One region of the Marinobacter apostichopi genome, then DNA from elsewhere that is predicted to be linked to it. Evidence: riboswitches for the same ligand, from Rfam matches in the RefSeq annotation. Region 1 holds a riboswitch; the other holds the start of a gene.
What was found. A riboswitch is a leader RNA that binds a small molecule or an ion and turns the genes downstream of it on or off. The one in region 1 is predicted to bind cobalamin.
Positions count from the first base shown of each region.

Region 1 (3,411 bases):
CGCGGATTGGGGTCCAGTCCAGGCGGGCCTCGGTGTTCACGGAGAAGTCCCCTTCCCGACGTGCCTGTTCCAACAGGCTGATGGAATCGATGGGAAGGGTGCCCTGTTGCCACAGCGAGCCGTCGTAGGTGTCGTAGGCACCGCGTTCACCGGCCAGGGTGGCGGAGGCGCGAATAGCAAAGTAGCTGAGCTGCTCCATCGCCAGGTCGGCGAACTCCACCGCCTCGGCGCTGGCGTACGGCAAGCCCAGTTGGTACAGCGCATCCTGAAAGCCCATCAGACCCAGGCCAACAGGACGATGCTGGAGGTTGGAGTTGCGGGCCTGGGGCACCGCGTAGAAGTTGATATCGATAACGTTGTCGAGCATGCGCACGGCGGTGTTAACGGTGCGCTCCAGGCGCTGCACGTCCAGCTCGCCGTCGGCAATGTGAGCCGCCAGGTTTACCGAACCCAGGTTGCACACGGCAATCTCGTCAGCGTTGGTGTTCAGGGTGATTTCCGTGCACAGGTTCGAGCTGTGCACCACGCCGCGGTGCTGCTGGGGCGAGCGAAGGTTGCACGGGTCCTTGAAGGTGATCCAGGGGTGGCCGGTCTCAAACAGGACGGTCAGCATCTTGCGCCACAGCTGCTTGGCGGGAATCTTCTTGAACAGGGCAATCTTGCCCTGCTCCGCCAGCGCCTCGTAGTGCTCGTAGCGGGTGCGGAATTCGTTGCCGTAGAGGTCGTGCAGGTCCGGCGCATCGCTGGGCGAGAACAGGGTCCAGTCCCGGTCTTCGCGCATGCGTTCAATCAGCAAATCCGGCACCCAGTTAGCGGTGTTCATGTCGTGGGTGCGGCGGCGCTCGTCGCCGGTGTTCTTGCGCAGTTCCAGGAACTCTTCGATGTCCAGGTGCCAGCTTTCCAGATAGGCACACACCGCGCCCTTGCGCTTGCCGCCCTGGTTGACCGCCACCGCGGTGTCGTTCACCACTTTCAGGAACGGCACCACACCCTGGCTCTGGCCGTTGGTGCCCTTGATGTGCGCGCCCAGTGAACGGACCGGGGTCCAGTCGTTGCCCAGGCCACCGGCCCATTTCGAGAGCATGGCGTTGTCGCGGATGGCACCGTAGATGTCTTCCAGATCATCGCCCACGGTGGTCAGGTAGCAGGACGACAGCTGGGAATGGCGGGTGCCGCTGTTGAACAGGGTTGGCGTGGAGGCCATGTAGTCGAAGCTGGACAACAGCTCATAGAATTCGATGGCACGGGCGTTGGAGTCGTCCTCGCGCAGGGCCAGGCCCATGGCCACGCGCATGAAGAACACCTGGGGCAGCTCCAGGCGGGCCTTGTTCCAGTGCAGGAAGTAGCGGTCGTACAGGGTTTGCAGGCCGAGGAAGCCGAACTGCCTGTCGCGCTCTGGTTTCAGGGCCGCGCCCAGACGTTCCAGATCAAACGCAGCCAGGGCTTCGTCCAGCAGTTCGTAGCGGATACCGGCGTGGATGAAGGCACTCAGGGCTTGTGGATAAATCTCCGCCAGCGGCACCTCTGTGGATAAATCCAGCGCCGACACGGTTTCCAGGCGCAGTTGCTCCAGCAGCAGGCGAGCGGTGACGGCGCTGTAGTCCGGCTCACGTTCAATGCGGCTGCGGGCGGTCATCACCAGGGCCGACAGCACGTCTGCCTCGGCGATGCCGTCGTACAGGTTGGTCACGGCATCTTCCACCAGGGTGTCGCCATCGATGCCTTCAAGGCCGGCGGCGGCCTGCTCCACCTGCAGTTTCATCAGGCCCAGGTCCAGGGGTGCGGTCTCGCCACTGATTTTCTTCACGGTCAGGTGTGGGTGGGCTTCCACCGGCGCATGAAGGGCGCGTTCGCGGGCGTGTTCTTCCCGGTACAGAACATAGGCCCGGGCCACTCGCTGCTCTTCGGCGCGCATCAGCGCCAGTTCCACCTGGTCCTGAATATCCTCGATATGCACCTTGCCGCCAGCTTTCAGGCGCCGGCCAATAGCGTGTGCCACCTGTTCGGTGACCCGGTGCACGGCGTCGTTGATGTGGGCCGAACCGGCGGCCTGGTCGCCTTCCACGGCAAGGAAGGCCTTGGTCACGGCGACACTGATCTTGGACGGATTGAAGCCAACGAGGGTGCCGTTGCGTTTAATAACCTGAAGGGATTCGGTGTTGGCCGGGGCCGAGGATTGAGGTTCGGCTAGAGCAGAGGCGGACATGCTGAGTTCTCCTGAATACGCGTTGAATTCTATAACCTTCGCGTACGCAGGACGGAGCGGGGGGCGCTCGCCAAGACCTGGCGGAACTTCCCTGTCCGTTTGCTGCTCACCTTAATCGGGCCGAATGCAGGCGCCTGAGTCGCGAAGGTGCAGTCGCGCTGTTCTCCAATGTGGTGGACAACAGCACCTCCTCGGCAGGTCTTCGGACTCAGGAGCGTGAACCGTTCGATTCGGCCTCGCGTGGCGACTTCCCGGCTTGCGCCAGTGTCTTTATGCCACGCTCGTTCTCCATTACCGCTGCGCGTCAGTTCCGGATTCTCACCGGATTCCCGATACCACGATGCTCAAAAAATCAACATATGGTATTTGACCAAGGATTCGAACACTATATACAGAGAATTTCAGAGGAACAAGGCACTTCCGCGGATTTTTCCGGTCACTACTTGGTCACTATCCAGTCGCTATTCAGTCAACTACCCTTTCCAAAAACACTGCGAGGTACCGCATGCAGCAAGTTCCCCGACTTACCCTGCCATTGATGCTGATGGCTCTGGCCCTGACATCGGGCAAGCTTTTCGCCGCCGAACCGCTATTGCAGCCGTTCTCCCAGATATCAGCGCTCACCGAGGGTTGGGAGCCTCTGGAATTCCCGAAAATTGATCAGCATTCCCAGTATGAATTGGTGACCGACAACGGCACTCAGGTGGTGAAGGCGCAAACCAACGGCGGCGCCTCGGGTCTGATTGCCCGGCTCGACTTGAAACCGACCGACTCGCTGATTCTGCGCTGGCGCTGGAAGGTGTCGAACGTGTTTGAGAAGGGCAACGCCCGGGAGAAGTCCGGGGACGATTACCCGGCCCGGATCTATGTGGCGTTCAAGTTCCAGCCTGATAAGGCCGGGTTCTTCGAACGAGCCAAACGCAAGGCGGTGGAAGTGGTGTTTGGTGAGTCTCTGCCCGGCAATGCCCTGAATTACATCTGGGCCAACGAGGTACCCGAGGGTGACATTGTGCCCAACCCCTACACCGACAGCACGATGATGGTGGCGGTTAATTCCGGCAACGCGCAGGCCGGCGAGTGGGTCACGGTGGAACGGGATATTGTCGCGGATTACCGCCAGGCCTTTGGCGAGGCACCGCCACCGCTGGTGGGCATTGCTATCATGTCGGATTCTGACAATACCGGCGAATCTGCCACCGCCTGGT
Region 1 is NZ_AP028070.1:3,729,290-3,732,700, forward strand. Features, by position in the region: gene QUE89_RS17155 (ribonucleoside-diphosphate reductase subunit alpha) at 1-2,206, opposite strand, end outside; cobalamin riboswitch at 2,383-2,596, opposite strand; gene QUE89_RS17160 (DUF3047 domain-containing protein) at 2,712-3,411, shown strand, end outside.

Region 2 (3,411 bases), 370 kb from region 1:
AGCCACCACTGAGTTCGACGCCGCGCAGGCGGGCCTCCGGCACGCTGCCGGCGGCATCCTGTGACGGCAGGGACAGATCCTCAACATCGGTATGGAATACGGCCATATCCCAGAACCAGCGCACGTAGCGGCCTTCGATACCGACTTCGTAGCTCTTGGCTTCCTCCGGCTCCAGATCCGGATTGCCAAATCCGGGGAAGTAAAGATCATTGAACGACGGCGCTTTGAACGACGTACCAACGCTGGCCCGCACCCGGTGGTTGCGATCAAGCTCATAACCGACGCCGGCACCCCAGGTGGTTTCCTTGCCATAGGCTTCGTTGTCATCGTTGCGCAGGCTGAAATGGGCGTCCAGCGGCCCAAAGTTCAGCAGGGCCTGGCCAAACACCGCCGTGTTGGAGCGACTGGATTCGTCGTAGTTGGTAGTACTGTCGACCCGATCAACCAGGTGCTCGGCGCCGAGCACCAACTCATGAGTGCCAACGGTGAACCAGTTTTCCAGGCGGGAACTGCGGGTCTGGGTGTTGAACTCACCCGGGAAGCTGCTGAAGTCCTCGAGCTCGTCGCGGGCATCGGAGAACTGGACCACGGAGCGCCAGGTGCTGGTGATGGGCACTTCCAGGTTCACACCTGCGGTCTGGAACAGGAAGTCCTCTTCACCGCCGTCATACTCGGTGGTGCCCCGGGCACCGAGGAAGGTAAAGCCGGCCCGCACACCGTTGCTGAACTCGTGGCTGGCACTGGCCACGCCGGAGGTGTTGTCGTAACCCTTGTCATCGCCGCCTTCAATAACCGGAGCACCATCGGTCCGGAAATAATTGGTGGCCACATTGATGCGGGAACCACCTTCCACCGACGAGACGCCGGCACCGTACTGTTGGCTGTCGAGATTACCGGCACCGGCATTCAGCCAGCCCCGGGTGCCGTCCTGGGTTGGTGTGGTAAAGGCCTGCACGACCCCGCCGACGGCATCAGCACCGTAAAGGCTGCTGCGGCTGCCACGGACGATCTCGACCCGGTTAATGAGTTGCGGCGGAAGATACTGCCAGGCGGGACCACCCACCGTTGCGGAGCGAATACGAATGCCGTCCACCAGCAGAATCGATGCATCCGAGGCGTTACCGCGTAGGAACACGCTGGTCTGTTTGCCGTAGGAGCCATTGCCCACTACCGAAACACCGGGCTGGGAGGCAATCACCTCACGAAATTCCTTGGGCTGCTGACGCCGGATTTCTTCCTCTTCAATGACGGTGACCGATGACAGGCTTTCACCCACTGTTTTCGGGCCCAGCGTAGCGGTAACCACGATGGGATCCATCAGGTCCGGATTCTGATTGGTCTCGGCTGCAACAGCGAGTGGCAGGGTAAGAAGAGAAAGGCCTGCGATCTTGGCAGGAAAAGGACAACTAGCCATGTGTACTTGCTCCGTATTCCGCGCGCACCCGCACGGGAATTATCGTTATTGTTGCGGAACAGGTAGACAGGGGCGGGCGGTGGTCTGGCAAGGAAGCTGAAACCGGGGAATCGCCCACCCACAGTCGCCCACCGCAACGTCGGGTGTTTTTGCAGGCCGGTCTCCGGGCTTGCAGGCGGAGCCCATGACGGGTTCCCGGGCAATCACCTTCCCATGCCAAAGCACAGTGGCGCATCAGATTGCCGTTATCCTGCTTACCGTTGCGGGGGCAGCATCAGACTTTCCGGCTCACAGCCGAACTCACCGATTTCCCGTTTCACCCGTCGCGCTTTGCGACGGACACCTACAAAAGTGGCGCAAGGCTAGCAACGTAGCCGTGAAGGGTCAACGAAATACATCATACGGTCTCCATGCACGCTAATCGTCTGACATGGCTCCGGCACAGTGACCCTGCTATATTCCTTTCTTTACAATAACTTTCCGCACACCGAGCAGGGAGTGTTATGCAGGCCGAGCTCATCGACATCCGCAACCACATGGCCAACTACCCGCCGTTCGATGAAATGTCCGAGGAGCTGCTCGACCGGGTGGTGGGCACCATTGAGGTGGAGTATTTTCGCGCCGGCACCAGCATCCTTGAATTTGGCAAGGCCAACCACTGGCTGTATTACATTCGCAGCGGTGCGGTGGAAATCTACCGGCGCTCCGGAGAGCTGTATAACCGCATCGGCGAAGGTGAAATGTTCGGCCAGTTCGGCCTTTTGATGCATCAGAAGGTACGTTTCCCGGCCAAGGCCCTGGAAGACACCCTGATCTACCGGTTTCCTGAGGAAATCTTCCGTCTTCTATTCGAAAATGATGACAACTTCGCCGATTTTGTCGAAGTTGAGGATAACTCCCGGCTTCGTTCGGCACTCTCCCGCCGCGAGAAGTCAAATGAACTGATGACTTCCAAGGTCACCCGATTGATTACCCGGGAGCCAGTATCAGCGCCCTGCACGGTACGCCTGCAGGAAGCCGCCCGGATCATGACCGACCAGGGCGTCTCGGCGTTGCTGCTGATGGAGGAGAACAAAGGGCATACCGATCTGAAAGGCATCATCACCGACCGGGATCTACGCACGCGGGCACTGTCCGAAGCCCTGCCCTCGGAAACGCCCATCAGCGACATCATGTCCGAAGATCTGATTACCATTCGAGACACCGCCTTTATCTTCGAAGCCATGCTGACCATGCTGCACAACAACGTGCACCACCTGCCGGTGATGGACAAACACGAGGTTCGGGGTGTGATTGCGCTGTCGGACATCGTCAAGTACGAGAGCCAGAGCAGCCTCTACCTGGTCAGCAACATCTACCATCAGCAGGATGTTCGGGGCCTGCAAAAAATCAGCCGGGACGTGCGCGACAGCTTTGTCCGCATGGTGAACGAAGACGCCAACTCCCACATGATCGGCAGCGCCATGGCCGGCATCGGCCGCAGCTTTACCCAACGGCTGCTGGAGTTGGGCGAGGAGAAACTGGGGCCACCGCCGGTTCCCTACTGCTTTATGGCACTGGGCTCCATGGCTCGGGACGAACAGCTGGTGGTCACTGACCAGGATAACGCCATGATCCTGGACGACAGCTTCAACCCCAAAGAGCACGATGAGTACTTCCTGGCGCTGGCCAAGTTCGTCAGTGACGGCCTGGCCGAGTGCGGCTACACCTACTGCACCGGCGACATCATGGCCACCAACCAGAAGTGGCGTCAGCCGTTGAAAGTCTGGAAGGGCTACTTCACCGACTGGATCGAGAATCCCAAGGCTGAGGCGTTGCTGAACAGCAACATCTTCTTCGATCTGGACGGCATCTACGGTAAAACCGATTTCGCCGAAGACCTGAAGACCCTGGTGGCGGAGAAGGCCAGCAACAGTCAGCGCTTCCTCACCATGATGGCCCGCAATGCCCTGAACCGGACGCCGCCGATCGGCTTCTTCCGCAGCTTCGTGCTGGAA
Region 2 is NZ_AP028070.1:321,307-324,717, reverse strand. Features, by position in the region: gene QUE89_RS01390 (TonB-dependent receptor domain-containing protein) at 1-1,414, opposite strand, end outside; cobalamin riboswitch at 1,552-1,776, opposite strand; gene QUE89_RS01385 (putative nucleotidyltransferase substrate binding domain-containing protein) at 1,918-3,411, shown strand, end outside.
Region 2: it holds a riboswitch for cobalamin, as region 1 does, so the genes downstream of both, QUE89_RS01390 (TonB-dependent receptor domain-containing protein) here and QUE89_RS17155 (ribonucleoside-diphosphate reductase subunit alpha) in region 1, are expected to answer to the same signal.